DNA from 3 places in the uncultured Flavobacterium sp. genome. Region 1 is predicted to be linked to each of the others. Evidence: riboswitches for the same ligand, from Rfam matches in the RefSeq annotation. Region 1 holds a riboswitch; each other region holds the start of a gene.

Region 1 (5,764 bases):
ACCATGACCACGAGTATCTCTGGTAACTTCTTTTTTTGTCCATCCCGCAATAACCGAAACATAGGCAGATGAGGTTCCGCCACCATTTACGGTAATTCCTGTTTTCCATTTTGTGTGTTCAAGAGAACCAATAACCAATCCTTTTCGGTTTGTATTGTTGTAAATATTAGTAACCTCAGATGCAGTAAAATCTGCAGCATTAAGCGGATAAGCATTGTAACGAACCCATGCATCATTATCATAAGGCACAAAAACCGCTCTGGTATCTCCTGTGCCAAAGTTTGGTGTAACCTGATTACTTGTCAAAGGCGACATTTTGTAGCAATTAGAGCCATTTCCCGTAAGGACAACCTGAACGGCAAGGTAATTTTTGTTGGTATAAGTGTAGAAAATCTGCTGCATTCCCAACGTATAATTTCCACTTAAAGTGAAAATATGCTTCGTACCGCTTCCAATATTATCCGTAAAAGATTCTGTAGAATAAACCGCCGAAGCAAAATTGCTACTTACATATTGTTGATCGCTTGAGGCATAAGCAGATGCATTAGTAATTACTGTAGCGCCATTAAATTTTACGCTATACGTTTTGTTGGTTAAATTGTAAACGACGCTGTTATTTGTCCCAAAATTCACGGTTTGATTACTTGACGCCGCCATTGGAGTCAAAACAAACTTATCTAAATTTGGCGCCCAGGAATTTGTGTTATCCCAAAGCAGAGTAGTGGTTCCGCTGTTTAAATAAACACTAATGTTTTGCGAAGCTGCGGTACTCCAGCCTCCGCTAGGATCACACGGAATCGAAATTGCCGTTGCCGAACCTGCCGTTAAACGAATGGTTCGCGGATCTCCTGTACAATAAAACAATTGCAGTTTGTACCAGCCAGTTGTCGCCACAGAAACGTTTACCGAAACGCTGCTGTCACCGCCCAAATTTCCAACTATTTTGCCGGAACAGGCATCACAGTTTTGTATGTTGGCACTATTGGTGCGCGTGCCATTTTCGAATTCATAAGTTTGGGCCGAACTGCATAAGGCAAATAATAATACTATGACGGTAAGAAATGCTTTAACCGAAAATTTTTCTTTTGTAATTTTTTCTTGCATAATAATTTATTTTAAATAGTTAAGATGCAGTACTATACTATACTGTGCTACAATGATAAGAAAAATATTAATATGATGTATATAATGTTAAAAAATAAATGATTTAATTGTTTTTTAATGACTTAATTACGGTATTTGTTTATTGATAATGTTTGAAGAAGAGATATTTCGAGCGGGCCTAAAAAGCGAGTAGGACAACGCAAAACAAAATAATCCATGAAACAGATCTGTTTTTGACCAAATACAGGTAAAATTAATAACCAGTAATTATCAAAGGAAGCGGTTTTAGGGATATTTCAAAACATCTTAAACAAAGTAAATCAGTTTGATAAAATATTGATTTTTATTTTGTTAGTTAATTGAAAAACAAGTATTTATACTTGATTTGGATCGCTGTAAATGAATTAAATTTGATTCGAAAATTAATCAGGTTTTTAAAAAGCAGAACCTTTAACTACAAATAAAATCTACAGAGGTATTTTGATAGAGGTTCTATTTTTTAATAGTAGTAAAAAAGATTCATCCCCGAATCATTTTGAAATAATTAAGTGTAACCCCTAAAAAATCAAATTATGTTCTACACAGTAAAATCCGGCGACACGTTGTCAAAAATCGCTAAAAAGTTTTCGATTTCTATTGAGTTAGTATTGGCATTTAATAAGAATATTAAAAATGTCGATCATATTTTTATTGGTCAGCTCATTCAAATTCCGAATTTAGAAGATGTTCCTGAAAAGGAAGTAATTCCTATAACCGAAAGTCCCAATAAACTCATACAAAAGGCAAGAACGGCTGTTGGTAAAAAAATAAAGTATAAGTTAGGCGAGGGCGGAATAAATCCTTCTTTGGCTTTACCAACGTCTAATAATGAATGCGATTGCAGCGGCTTTATTTGCTGGGTTTTAGGATTATCCAGAAAGACCACAATTCCGTTTTATCAAAAATATGGCGGATGGATCTTTACGGATTCAATGGAAAAAGATGTTATTAGTAGCGCAGGTATTTTTGAAAAACTAAATATTCCCGAAGTGGGATGTATTGTGGTTTACGGCGCAGGTCCAAAAATTGGTCACGTAGGTATTGTATCTGAAGTTGAAAACGAAAAAATGAAGAAAGTGATTCATTGCAGTTCCGGAAATTATTCGAAATTTAATGATTCAATTTTGGAAACCGTGCCAACAGTTTTTAATCGCGCAGATGCTTTATGGGGAAGATTCTCAGGAATTTGATATAATTAATCTCGCAAAGGCGCAAAGGCGCAAAGTTTTTGTCATTTCGATTTCTGTGAAAAAACTATTTTTTAGGAGCTAATCCCGCTATCCGTTTCAATCTTTTGCGTCCGCCGCAGCGGACACAAAAGGATTTCCACTTCTATCGGGGCTAGGACAGTCGTTTTCATAATAATATTTTCGTCTAGTTTGTCATTTCGACGGAGGAGAAATCTCCACAAGTAGCTCCGTAATTAAAATCACCAATCTTTATCGAGTACTAAATTTATTGAATAGCCTCCTGCTTTAGCTGGAGGTTTTTAATTTACGCAACAATAAGGCTTTAGCCAAATTAGATATTTTTGGCTAAAGCCATCTCAGATTGATTTTATAAAAACTCCAGCTAAGGCAGGATCTAATAATCTAGTTTTATTTTTAAGATATTCATTTTTAACTATATAGGTTTCTGTTTTTTGTTTTTTTTAAGAAATTAGATATTAACTGATGTGTTTATGTATCTTTGCGCTCGCAATGGTTTAGCTATTCTTTTCGAGTTTAGCTGACGAAGAGGGAATCAGGTGCAAATCCTGGACAAGCCCGTTACTGTAAATTCCATGCAACATTTTGACTGATCCAATCGCTTTTTTAAGCTTTTGAAATCGAATCTTTTGCCACTGCATTTTTTCTGAATGTGGGAAGGCTGATCAAAATGGGAATAAGTCAGGAGACCTGCCAATGCTTATAATTTCAAACTCTCGTGGACCAGAGTTTTGAGACAAACACAAATATCAAACTAACATTTGATTTCGATTTTACCGTTAACAACTATTTAGTTAAATAGAGTATTTTTTATGCACTTATGTGAACATAGGCGTTTGCGTCTAATACATAGTGGATTTTTTGTACTTGCATGGATTTTATTTTTGAATCCGATGTATGGACAAGATAATCCTCTGAAAAATAATAAGGACTTAGATTCTTTAAAGAAACATCAATTGAATGAGGTTATTGTAACCACAAGCAAGCGTGAATTTAAAGTTGAATCTCCTATGCCTGTCCAAATATTGTCAGGAAAACAGCTTGAAAAATTAAATAGTCTTTCTGTTGCAGATGCTGTGCGTTATTTTTCGGGTGTTCAATTGAAAGATTATGGCGGAATTGGCGGTCTGAAAACTATAAATGTCAGAAGTTTAGGAAGCGCTCATACGGCGGTTTTTTATGACGGAATGACCGTTGGAAATGCGCAAAACGGACAAGTAGATCTTGGAAAATATTCATTGGATAATATTGAAGCGATTGAATTGTATAACGGACAAAAATCAACTATTTTTCAGCCTGCGCGTGGTTTTTTCGCTTCGAATACACTTTTCTTAAAAACAAAAATTCCTGATTTCTCCTCCGGAAGAACTACAAAAATAAGAGTTGGCGTAAAAACAGGTTCGTTCGGACTTTTTAATCCTTCTTTTCTGTATCAACAAAAATTATCCTCTAATTTCTCTCTTACAGCAAGTACAGAATGGCTTAAAGCCGATGGAAAATATAAATACAGATATCAAAAGACGAATGGTTATGATACAACGGCTGTCAGGCAAAATGGTGATATCACGGCTTTAAGAAGTGAATTAACATTACAGGCAAAAGTTGGAACTATGGGTCAGGCTTCGTTAAAAGCCTATTATTATGATTCTGAACGTGGACTTCCGGGAGCGATTTTAGCCAATAAATATGAATATGTGCAGCGACAATGGGACAGAAACTTCTTTGTTCATGGTTCTTTTCAAAATTCATTTTCGAAGAAATACGAACTACTTGCGAATATAAAATTCAGCAGAGATTATAATCGGTACATTGATCCTGATTATAAAACATTGCAAGGCGCACTGGATAATAAATATTATCAAAATGAATTTTATGCTTCTGTTGTAAATCAATATACGATCAAGGAATGGTGGAAAGTTTCTCTGGCTACAGATTTTTCGATCAATACACTTACTGCTAATTTATACCGATTTCCATATCCAACCCGATATTCTTATTTGGGCGCATTGTCTACAGAAATGCATTGGTCAAGGCTTGATATTCAGGCAAATTTGTTAGGCGCTTATGTCGACGAACAGGTTAAATATTATCAGCAAGGTGACAGTCAGCATGTTTTTTGTCCGGTTGTATCGGCTTCTTATCAACCTTTCGATACTAAAAATTTCAGAGTTAGGGCATTTTATAAAGAATCTTTCAGAATGCCAACTTTCAATGATTTGTATTATACTTTTATCGGAAACAGCTCTTTAAAACCTGAATTTACTACACAATATGATTTTGGTTCCACCTATATTATTGAACCGAAAAAGTTTCTACAATCAGCTTCTTTTCAGGCTGATGTATATTATAATCACGTAAAAGATAAAATTGTTGCGATGCCGTCTGCCAATTTATTTCGCTGGACGATGATGAATCTTGGTGAAGTAGATATCACAGGTTTTGAATTGAATACGAACTTCGTTTTACGTTTTCCGGAAGAAATATTTCTGGATTTGGGCTTGAGTTATACGTATCAAAAAGCAATTGATGTTACGCCAAATGGCACAACTTACGGAGATCAGATTCCGTATACGCCAATGAACAGCGGAACTGCAACTTCGTCTATAAGCTGGAAAAACTGGCAGTTGAACTACAGTTTTATTTATACCGGAGAACGATACAGTCAGAAAGCGAATATTCCTGTAAATTATGTAAAGCCTTGGTATACCAGCGATATGGCTTTGATTTGGGATGGAAAATTCCTAAAACTTCCAACAAAAATAGGAGCGGAGGTCAACAATATTTTCAATCAATATTATGATGTGGTTTTAAATTTTCCGATGCCGGGAAGAAATTATCGCCTGAGTATGTCGGTAAATTTTTAATGTAAAAGATATTAAATAATTAAATTTTCTATTATGAAAACAAACTTCAAGTTTTTGATCGTATTGGTTTTAATAGCCATGAGTTTTCAGGCGTGTCAGCAAGATGATCCTATTATCCCAGAAGAGGTGGTTGTTTTGCCTCCGGAAACGGTTACAACAGTCGACGGATTTTATCTTCTTAACGAAGGAAATATGAATATGAACAAATCGTCATTAGACTATTATGACTATAAATCCGGGACTTACAGACGAAATGTTTACGGTCAGGCAAATCCGGAAGCGACTTTAGGTTTGGGAGATGTGGGAAATGATATTGGTATTTACGGATCAAAAGTTTATGCTGTAATCAATAACTCAAATAAGATCGAAGTTATGGATGCTGCGACAACTAAACGTCTTAAAGTTATTGATGTGAAAAACTGCCGTTACGTGACTTTTGCAAACGGAAAAGCGTATGCAAGTGCTTACGATGGTGAAGTACAATTGGGAGAAAATTCTCCAAATGGTTTTGTTGCCGAAATTGATACGACATCACTTAAGATTACAAGA
Region 2 (5,764 bases), 4.2 Mb from region 1:
AGTAACGGCAATCTGGCCGTGAAATTGTGGAGCGCTTCATATCTTAAACGTAGGCCTAGAGAAATTGCTCCGCCCAGATAATTGTCATTTTCGTCGATGAAATCGTAGGTAATACAAGTTCCTGCATCAATTACTAATCGATTTTGTTTTGGAAACTGTAAAGTTGCTCCGGAAGCCAAAATCATTCTGTCAATTCCTAAAGTTTTTGGAGTTGCATACTTATTTGTAAAGGGAAAAAGATCTTCGTGTGTAAAAAAATGAATATTTAGTGTTTTTTCGAAAGCTAAAAAAGATTGTTTTTCAATATTTCCAACCGAAGCAACGATCAAATCAGAGCAATTTGGAAATTTTTTTAAAATTTTTTCAATATTTTTTTCGAGCTCATTTTTATCAAAAACAAAGCCTTCCAAAACATTATTATCCTCAAAGACAGAAGCTTTAATTCTTGTATTACCAACATCAATTGCTAAAACCATATTTATTTTTTTACCTCTGCGAAGATACGAATTGATTTTTTTAAAAAAATGTTTTGGATAAACGGAAAATGATTCTATCTTTGCACCCGCAATACGCACACAAAGGTACCTTAGCTCAGATGGTAGAGCAATGGACTGAAAATCCATGTGTCCCTGGTTCGATCCCTGGAGGTACCACAAAACCCGAATATTTCTATTCGGGTTTTTTGTTTTTAAATATTTCCGTGAAAAGCTTAATTGCATCGGATTTTACCGCAAAGCGCGCAAAGTTTTTTTTTGCCTTGGATTGTGGTTAACAAACACGCAAAGTTCGCAAAGCTTTGTGTTGATCAAGCTTTGCGAACTTTGCGTTTTTTTTACAAAATCCCTACTTAAAAAAATCTTTGCGCACTTTGCGGTTATATATTCTCTTACAACGTTTTTTTATTGATCTATTTAAACACAAAGGTTCGCAAAGCTATAATCACTTTGCGAACCTTTGCGTAAATCTTAGCTCCCGATAACTATCGGGATTGCGGTTAAGAAATAAAAAAACTATTGCTGAAATACAGAAACCGCAGGGAAATAATATCCTGAGAAACTTACTGTACCAGTTTTAACACCAGAATCAGCATTGAATAAGTAAAGATTATTGATTGCGAAATTTGCTCCAAATCCTTCATTTACTGTATTTACAACCAAAGTATTTTTCAGACGATCGTAACCAATTCCTGAACCATATAATATATTTGATTGTGTTAAAGTAATAAAAGGTGTAGCCAAAGATGCGGTCGTACCAGTATATTTATAAACTTGTTTACCACCACTCCAACTTCCGTTTTTAGCAATAAAAACATTGTTTTGGGCTGCCGTAATAGATCCCGGATGCCATGCTCCCCAGCTTCCATAAGCTTGAAAACCTAACGGAATTTCTGTTACCGTAAGCGTACCTGAATCTATACTTATAAGGTTTGTACCTCCCGCTGCCCAAACTTTTTTATCATCCGTAACGGCAAATCCTAAAACCATAGCCGGAATCGTTTTTACAACTGCAAATGTTGAAGCATTAAGAACAATAACTCCTTGTGAAGCAGATAATGCAAAAACATAATTACCAACTTTAACAATATCTCCAACCTGACCTGTAACACCAGCAACTTGTCCGTTTAATGCCATTGTATTCAGATTAAGCTTATATATACCATTACCAGAGGTCAATAATGCTTGATTTTGATCAATACCAACTACTGCACGCCAATCGTTTCCGCCTTGAGCTGGAATTCTTTTTTCTTCTTTAAGTGTGTACGCATCTGTAACAACAACTGGTCCGCCAACTTTAGAAACTAAGAATAGTTTTTTGTTAAAGATCGTTCCAAATTCTAATGTAGACGATTCTGGTTTTAAATCTTTACCTGGATTTGCTTTTACAAAAACACTGTCTTCAATAGTTTTTGTATCATATCTATAAAACCCAACTGTTCCTGTTCCGTGTCCGTACCAACCTTCGTTGATCATGAAAAAACCATTTTCATAAGTTCCTAATGCAAGAACATTATAGGTTAGAGACGTTTTTCCTCCATCATTTTTGGCTGTCATTGTAACTTTAAAATCACCTCTTGTTTCTGGTTTAAAAACATAAGTAGAATCAGATCCTACAACTTTTCCGTCTACAGCCCATTCGTAAGTAACATTATTTCTATCTGTTAACTTCGAACTTAACTTTAGGGCTTTACCAATAGTTAAAGTGTCTTTTAATTGTTGTGCGCCTTTTATTGACGGAGCTGCTGTAAAATTGTCGTCATTATTACACGAAACTGTTAGGATCATTAAAGAAGCAATTGCAAGTAACTGCTTGGTAAAAAATTGGTTTTTCATCATTAAATATTTAAAATTAGATTACTTAAATCTTTAAATCGATGTACAATTTGTGTTCAGCAAAAGTTTTATAAAATAAACTTCTGTCTGCCTTTGTTTAAAAAGCAAAACATTTTGTACAACGATACGTTTTAATGATTTTTTTAATGAAGAAAAAGCATGTATCGGAAAGAAAACCATCCAACAGGAAATTGTTTTTACGATATCATATTTGCAGAAAAAAAATCTCATAAACTCTTTTTTTGGCTTACGAGAATAGAATAACCAAACAATACCATTATCACATAGAGTGAAAAAGTATTGGTTTTAATTCAAGCTTCAATCCCCGAAAGCTATTTATTACTATAAAAATGGCAGGTCTTCTGACTTGCTCCCTACACCCAGCCTTCCCTTTCAAAAAATGAAAAGTGACGTATTAAAGGGCTTCAGTTAATGAGCTTACAGCTGCGGGACAGTTTTGGAGTTACACCAAATTCCCTTTTAATGTCAATATTTATTCAATATGACAACCATTTTCTGTTTTAAAATTGTGCTGTAAAACTAGTGTTTTCTTTCTTAAGAAAATAACACTCCTTTATATTTAAAAGCCCAATCTATAATCTTCAATCTATGATTTATTTCGAATTATTAGGCATTTACTGATAGAACAAAAACAAAGTCAATAATCGATCTAATTTTGTTAAAAAAGTATTGAACAAATAAAAAAATATCTCATATATTCGTAAAATGTTACTTAATTATTCAATTAATTATCAAAAACACAAAATATTTTATGAGTAAAAATTCTACAAAAGGCATTTGGAAAGTAATTTCGGCCTCGTCAATGGGAACAATGATTGAATGGTACGATTTCTATATTTTTGGGAGTTTAGCTGTTGTAATTTCCACTAAATTCTTTCCAAGTGACAATCCTACTGCGGCTTTTTTATCAACGTTAGCCACTTTTGCGGCAGGATTTGTAGTTCGTCCTTTTGGAGCTTTATTTTTTGGAAGACTTGGCGATATCATTGGTCGGAAATATACTTTTATGGCGACTTTATTATTAATGGGAGGTTCTACATTTTTAATTGGCTGTATTCCCAGTTATGAAACTATTGGTTTTCTTGCGCCTTTATTAGTTTTGATTCTTCGTTTATTACAAGGACTTGCTCTTGGTGGCGAATATGGAGGTGCAGCTACTTATGTTGCAGAACATGCTCCGGTTGGACAAAAAGGATATTGGACTTCCTGGATTCAAACTACCGCTACAATTGGTCTATTTATCTCCTTAATGGTTATTCTTGCTACTAAAAACGTGCTTTCTGCTGAAGCTTTTGATTCCTGGGGATGGCGTGTTCCGTTTTGGGTTTCTATTGTAATGGTTGGTGTCTCGTATTTGATTCGGAAAAATATGGACGAATCTCCTGTCTTCGCTAAAGCAAAAAAAGAAGGAAAAACGAGCACAAATCCGTTAAAAGAAAGTTTTGGAAATCGATACAATCTGAAATTTGTATTACTCGCATTGTTTGGCGCTACAATGGGACAAGGCGTTGTTTGGTATACTGGACAGTTTTACGCCATGAGTTTTATGAAAACTGTGATGAATATAGATTCGTCTCAAGTTGATGGATTATTGGGAATTGCACTTTTAATTGGAACACCATTTTTCATAGTTTTTGGATGGCTGAGCGACAAAGTTGGTCGAAAATATATTATGATGGGCGGAATGCTTCTTGCCATTTTATTCTACAGACCAATCTATAAAATGATGTACAATACAACGGATGTAAGTTACAAATCTGAAATTGTAGAACAAACCACACAAAATGTTGAAACAGCAAAAAATAATAACATAATTACCACTATTTCAAAAACCTATACGGATGGAACTTCGTATATCGAAAAGAGAACAGACTTTGCTGATAAGAAAAAATCTCAAAGCACTATCACTATAAATATCAATTCCGGCGATGAATGGACTTTAATTTTTTTAGTTTTTATTCAGGTTTTATTTGTTACAATGGTTTATGGTCCAATTGCCGCATTTTTAGTTGAAATGTTTCCAGCTAAAATCAGATATACTTCAATGTCACTTCCTTATCATGTAGGAAATGGAATTTTTGGAGGTTTACTGCCGGCAATCTCAACTTACTTTGTAACGCATTCAAAAGCAGCCGGAAAAAGCGATTTTTATCTTGACGGACTTTGGTATCCTATTATTATTGCTTCGGTCTGCTTTATAATTGGAATGATTTATATAGACAACAAAAATAAAATTAATCATCTTTAACATTTTAGAACATGGATACAATCAAACAGGCTTTAGGCGTTTTATGGGTTATTTTAGCAGTTGCCGCTGCTTACTTTTGCGTGTTTGAATTTGGCTTACCTAAATTATTATCAGATCAACAAGATGATTTAGTATTTGGCATCATTATTCTTTTTATTCTTACTCCGTTAATTGTTTTAGGATTAGGAACTTTTGGCTATTTCGCTGTAATTGGCGAGTACAATCACAAAAAGAGATAAGTTGAAATACACTTTAACTCAAAAGGGTTGTCTGTTTCCAGACAACCCTTTTTCATTACTAAACAAAACCAAACATTATACTTTTCAGACTATAAAGATTATACTCTAAAAGTTATTTTTTAATAAACTTTGCTACTCGAACATTATCGTTCTCGTCAAAAGCTTTTACAATATATATTCCTGTTTTTAAATCGCTTACACCAAATTGAAAATCTAAATCTCCGTTTGTTGTAAAACTTTTTACCAATTGACCAGAAACTGCATAAACCTGAACTTTGGTTGTTGCAATATCTAAAGTAAAGTAGTTAGCAACCGGATTTGGATACAAACTAACCACATTTCCTTTTTCGAAATCTTCGATCGCTAAATTCGCTTGTTTGTTACCGTAAATTCTGTATTCTCCAGCCGGAATACTTATCGTTGCATTTACATCTGTAACAGCAATAGTTGTGTTATCCATTAAGTTAACCCAATTTCCTGCATATGGAAAACCTGTTGCAACATTTTTTGCTGTAAGATCAAAATTAGCCAGAATCACAACGTCTTTTAATTGTGCAGAAGTCAGATTATCATTCTTGATTTTGATATTGATACTCAATGAATTTGGACTTGAAATAGTAGAAGTTCCTAAAAATACAGGTTCTGTGATTTTAAGATTAATCATTTTTGCCCAATCATTATAAATCTTGCTTCTATTCGTGTTTCCTAACCAATTATTAACCCATTGAGGTTGTGGTTTTGTATCTAATTTACAATCTCCGGCAGCAGCATCAGTATCTGTATTTACGGTGTTATTATTACAAGTAAAAATAGAACTGTCCCAACCTAATTCTCCAAAATGCCAAATCATTTTTGGGCCAGGAACTAATAATGAAACGGCACCAATTGCAGACATTCTTGACAAAGCTGTATTTAATGTTTTAACG
Region 3 (5,764 bases), 2.6 Mb from region 1:
AAAGCAACCCGATATTTCCCTTTCATTGGTTGGATTGTAGGAAGTATTTCTTTTTTAACCTTCTATCTTTTTTCACTTTTTTTATCTGTCGAAACTGCTGTAATCTTAGCTATTATTGCTTCGATATTAACAACAGGAGCTTTTCATGAAGACGGATTTGCTGATGTTTGTGATGGTTTTGGCGGAGGCTGGACCAAAGAAAAAATCCTAATGATTATGAAAGACAGCGCTATTGGTGCTTATGGAGCAATTGGTTTAGTTTTACTTTTTCTACTGAAATTCAAATTGCTTTCAGAATCTATTTTGCTTTTCAATGGTGAAAACTCTTATCTTCTTATTTTCCTTTTATTTATTTCTGCTCACGCTTTGAGTCGTTTGGCGGCAATTTCAATTATTTTCACGCATGAATATTCTCGTGATGATGCTTCGAGCAAAAGCAAGCCTATTGCTAAAAAACATACTTGGAAAGAAATTTCAGGATCATTTTTCTTCGGATTACTTCCTTTGTTGGTTTTCTCCTATTTACAATATAAATTTCTTCTGGCTTTAATTCCGGTTTTTATAATGCGTTATTTTTTAGCCCGTTATTTCCAGAAATGGATTGATGGTTATACCGGAGATTGCCTTGGTGCAACACAACAGGTTTGTGAAGTTGTTTATTATTTAAGTATTCTATTGCTATGGAAATTTATCTAGTTCGTCACACTGAAACTGTTTGCGAAAAAGGCATTTGCTACGGACAATCTGATGTAGATTTGGCAGAACCTTTTGATTTAGTTTTCGAAAATATTCTTTCGCAATTACCTTCAGAAGCTATTATTTTTTCAAGTCCTTTAAAACGCTGTGTTATTCTGGCTGAATATATTGAGAAGAATATCAAAACTATTTCTTTTGAAAAAGAAGAACGTTTAATGGAAATGAATTTTGGCGATTGGGAATTGAAAAACTGGGATAATATTCCACAAGAAGAACTTAATCCATGGATGGAAGATTTTGTCAATATTAAGGTTTCAAACGGAGAATCTTTTATTGAATTACATCAAAGAGTTGAAAATTTTCTATCTGATCTGGTTTCAAAAAAAATAACAAATCCTATTATTATTGTAGCGCATGCCGGCGTTATACGAAGCATTTTATGTCATCAAACTTCATTGCCACTAAAAGATGCTTTCAACAACAAGGTAGAATTTGGTCAAGTAATAAAAATAGTACTTTAAATGCCATTTTGTTTAGAATTTGTTTTAAAAAGTGAAACAAATTTGAAAATTCGATAATTTTAACTTTATCTTTGCACGAAATTAAGGTTGTGTTCATTTTTAACACATTAAAAGGGAATCAAGTAAAAATTCTTGAGCTGTACCCGCAACTGTAAGCTTTGTTCTGAAAAGAATGCTTGTTGTAACTACAAAACCACTGCTCGCCCCGGCGAATGGGAAGGTAAACAACAAGACGCAAGCCAGGAGACCTGCCTTTGTAACGAATATCGAGCTCTCGGGAAAAAGAGTTTAGAAATTATGACTTTAGAAAAACGGTTTGCTTTTTGTTTATTCCTGTTGTGCCAAATTATTTCGGCGCAGAACGACTCTATTACCAAATTGAAAGAAGTTGTAGTTTCTGACGCAAATCTTAAAAAATACTCCAATTCACAATCGGTTTTAAAGCTTAATGATTCTGTCATTAATAAAAATGAGGCTTTATTGACGGATCTTTTAAACTTTAATTCTACTATTTATTTTAAAGAATACGGGCGTGGAATGCTTTCTACAGTCTCTTTTAGAGGAACTACAGCATCACAAACGGCGGTAATCTGGAACGGAATTAATATCAATTCTCAGATGAACGGAAGTACTGATTTCAATACTATTTCTGGTTCTGATTATAATTCGATAAGCGTAAAAGCTGGTGGAGGAAGTGTACTTTACGGAAGTGGAGCTGTTGGAGGAACTGTACATTTAAACAACGATTTGGCATTTTATAGTCGGTTTGAGACTAATTTAAAACTTGATTACGGAAGTTTCAATACTATTGGAATCAATTTTAAAACTAATATTTCGAATAAAAAATGGAGCGCACAAATTGGCTTTTCAAAAAACAGTTCGACAAATGATTACAAATACATCCATAAATACAACTGGAAAGGCGAACAACGCTGGAATCAAAACGGTCAGTATGATGTAATAACTATGAGCGCAAATGTTGGTTACAAATTTGATGCAAAAAATAGTTTGAAATTATACACTCAAACTTCTAATACTGACAGAAATACTTCTTTAATATCTGAAACGGAAACTAAAACCAGATATGTAAATGGTTTTAACCGAAACTTATTAGAATATGACGGTGATTATGGAAAATTTACCACTAATCTAAAAGCGGCATATATATTCGAAAACTATCAATATTATCCTGATAATGCGGTTAATTTTTTCACTTATGGAAAAACAGAAAGCTTTATCACAAAAGCAGATTTAGGTTATAAAATTTCGAAATCAACACAAATAAACGGAGTTCTGGATTACAACAGAACTAAAGGTTACGGAACTGGTTTTGGAGATCACGTTAGAGAAATTAGTTCGGCAGCTTTATTGGTAAAACAAGATATTTCGACAGATTGGAAAAATGAATTCGGAATTCGAAAAGAGTTTACAGACAATTATCAATCTCCTCTTCTATTCTCTTTAGGATCTTCGTATCAATTTAATGAATTGTACAATCTGAAATTGAATTTATCCCGAAATTTCAGAATCCCGACTTTTAATGATTTGTATTGGGAACAAGGCGGAAATCCAAATTTAAAACCTGAAAGTTCTTATCAGGCAGAAATTGGTAATGTTTTCACTTTCAAAAACATATCATTGACTCAAACCTTTTATTACATGAAAATAAAAGATTTATTGCAATGGATTCCGGGAAGCAACGGTATTTGGTCTCCACAAAATACAGATAAAGTAAATAGTTATGGTGCTGAAACATTATTAAGCTGGAAAAAACAGTTTGGTAAAAACATCTTCGCTGCAAATGCAACTTATGCTTATACGGCTTCAAAAAATGACGAAACCAAAAAGCAGCTTTTCTATGTTCCGTTAAATAAAGTTACCGGATCTGTTTCTTATTCCAGAAATAGAATTTCAGCTTATTATCAATTTATGTTTAATGGTTTTGTTTATACAACAGAAAATAATGACCCGAAAGATATAATAAATGATTATAATGTTTCGAATATCGGAATTGATTATGATTTTAAATTTCTTGACACTTTCAAACTTGGTTTTCAAGTATTAAATCTTTTTAATAAAGAGTATGAAAGTTTGGAATACAGACCTCAGCCAGGTCGCAATTTTAATATGTATTTAACCCTAAAATTTTAATATAATGAAGTTTAGTAAATTATTTTTAATAGCACTTAGCGTTTCGCTATTCGTTTCGTGCTCGAATGATGATAATGATAATGCTCCAAAGGGAGTTTATGACAATGGTTTTTTTATCTTGAATGAAGGAACTAAACAAGCTACTGTTTCATTCTCAAGTGATGATTTAACTTCTTTTACTAAAGACGTTTATTCTACTGTAAATGGAGGTGATTTACTTGGGAAATTTGCTCAAAATATATTTTTCAGTGGTGACAACGCTTATATTATTTCAGGTGGAGCTAACAATATTACTGTAGTTAACCGGTATACTTTTAAATTAATTACTAAAATCGAAACTGGGTTAAAAAATCCAAGATACGGAGTTGTAAAAGACGGTAAAGCGTATGTTACAAATGCAAATACGTATTCATACGAGAATGCAGCAACAGGAAATACAGATGATTATGTTGCCGTAATTAATCTTGCAACGAATACTTATGAGTCAAAAATCGACTTGAATTCAACTGCTAACAGAGTAGTTTTGAAAGACGGAAAACTGTACATCACAGATTCTTACAACGATAAATTATTGGTTGTTGATATTGCTACAAAAAAATTAGATACTCCTGTTCAAATTGGTCTTAACGCTGATTGTATCGAAGAAGAAAATGGAGTTCTTTACATCTTAAAAGGTGGTTATGGAAATAGCAGCGAACTTGTAAAAGTAAAAATAGCTGACAAAACATTTACTAAAATTGCTTTTCCTGAAAGCTTAGATGGTGCTGGATTTATGGATCTTGAAGACAGTAAAATTTACTACACTGTAGGAAGCGCTGTTTATAGCATAAACACTAATGCTACTGCTGCATCAACAACACCAATTTTAACTTCTGCGGCAACTTACATATACGGATTTGCAGTTAAAAACAATCGTATTTATGTTGCGCAAGGAAGCTTTTCAGCAGATGGTTCAGCTTACATTTATAATTTAACAGGTGTATTACAAAAAGAATTAGCTACCGGTATAGGAAGTAACGGTTTCTACTTTAACGATTAATATTTTTTAGAATTAGTTTTTGGATTTTTACCAAAAAAGGGCTTTCAGAAATGAAAGCCTTTTTTTATGTCTCGTCCTGAAATAAGTTGGCATAAAATCAACTTATTTTAGATTTTTTGGAATTATGCTTCTTTAAGAACGCTTTTCTTTTTAAAGTATAAAGCAATAAAAGACAGAATAAAACAAAATCAAATTTTGTAAGATAACACAAAATAAAAGTTTGGGATAAAAAGCTCCTTTCTACAAATTTAAGAATACAACTCTTATATTTTTTGTTTTAAAAAAGGGTAACAAATATAACCGAATTAAAACTTTTACAGTATTATCCACTTAAAAAACAGAATGTTACACAAATTACCGCCATTATATACAACTTTGTTGGTTTTTTTATATCTTAGTAATCGTAATTTTGAATTAACTATTTATTAATACGAATCGTGTATCTTTATTTTCTGTGATACTGTTAGTAATTTAAGAAATCTGGTTTTATTTTTTTTCAATAATTAAAGAAGTCTTTAAATCGGTTTTCTAACCATTCAAAATTTAATCTGACAATGGCAGCAAAATAACTCTGCTGCGCTAAAAGCCACAAATCGTAATTTTAAGATGAGATTAGAAATGCTAATGTTGGCCTAATTTTTTATTTATCAAGTTATGAGCAAAATTTTACTAGTAAGAATTGTTTTTATTCTCTTTATAATGCCATTTTTTGCAAATGCTCAGACACCTGCTGTTCTTGCTCCGGCACCGGAAACACCACCGGAAACTACTGTTAAATATCCACAATTTCAATTTAAAGGATTATTTCAGGCGCGCTATCTGCAAGCATTAGAAGATGCCGTTGATGTTATGGGAGTTCATCATTCTACAGGCGATGTTGTTCAAAGTACGTTTGATATTAAAAGAATGCGTGTTGGTGTAAATACAAAATTAAGTGAGGCTACAGAAGTTGTAATTTTAGTAAATCTTGCTGATTTTAAATCTGATCCAAAAGGAAAAGTTTTAGAGAATGCTTACGCCAAATACACTTTTAGTAAATATTTTGCAGTTACAGGAGGACAATTCCGACCAGCTTTTGGTATTGAAGAATTAGTTCCGGTAGATATTATCAAATCATTTGATTTCTCGAATCAATATTATGAGTTTGGAAAAAACGGTTGGACCAGTTTTCAAATTGGAGCTTCTGCAACTGGAGCTTTTGATCTTGGAAACATTCCTTTTAATTACGCTATTTCTATGTTAAACGGAAACGGAAAAGATCAGGAAATGGATAAGGATAACGGAAAACAATATTCTACACGACTGGTTTTTACATTATCAAAATTGCACAAAATTAATTTAGGACTGAATGGAGGTT

The links. A riboswitch is a leader RNA that binds a small molecule or an ion and turns the genes downstream of it on or off. The one in region 1 is predicted to bind cobalamin.
Region 2: another riboswitch for cobalamin. It lies ahead of WN975_RS21520 (DUF5074 domain-containing protein); the one in region 1 lies ahead of WN975_RS04050 (TonB-dependent receptor).
Region 3: another riboswitch for cobalamin. It lies ahead of WN975_RS14420 (TonB-dependent receptor); the one in region 1 lies ahead of WN975_RS04050 (TonB-dependent receptor).

Annotation. Positions count from the first base shown of each region.
Region 1 is NZ_OX638201.1:928,680-934,443, forward strand. It holds gene WN975_RS04040 (T9SS type A sorting domain-containing protein) at 1-1,104, opposite strand, end outside; gene WN975_RS04045 (LysM peptidoglycan-binding domain-containing protein) at 1,677-2,333, shown strand; cobalamin riboswitch at 2,828-3,064, shown strand; gene WN975_RS04050 (TonB-dependent receptor) at 3,362-5,215, shown strand; gene WN975_RS04055 (YncE family protein) at 5,249-5,764, shown strand, end outside.
Region 2 is NZ_OX638201.1:5,169,908-5,175,671, reverse strand. It holds gene WN975_RS21530 (type III pantothenate kinase) at 1-476, opposite strand, end outside; tRNA gene WN975_RS21525 (tRNA-Phe) at 581-653, shown strand; gene WN975_RS21520 (DUF5074 domain-containing protein) at 1,011-2,330, opposite strand; cobalamin riboswitch at 2,665-2,859, opposite strand; gene WN975_RS21515 (MFS transporter) at 3,103-4,599, shown strand; gene WN975_RS21510 (hypothetical protein) at 4,611-4,838, shown strand; gene WN975_RS21505 (alpha-amylase family glycosyl hydrolase) at 4,951-5,764, opposite strand, start outside.
Region 3 is NZ_OX638201.1:3,533,092-3,538,855, forward strand. It holds gene WN975_RS14410 (adenosylcobinamide-GDP ribazoletransferase) at 1-696, shown strand, start outside; gene cobC (alpha-ribazole phosphatase) at 681-1,217, shown strand; cobalamin riboswitch at 1,285-1,488, shown strand; gene WN975_RS14420 (TonB-dependent receptor) at 1,515-3,368, shown strand; gene WN975_RS14425 (hypothetical protein) at 3,373-4,407, shown strand; gene WN975_RS14430 (porin) at 5,062-5,764, shown strand, end outside.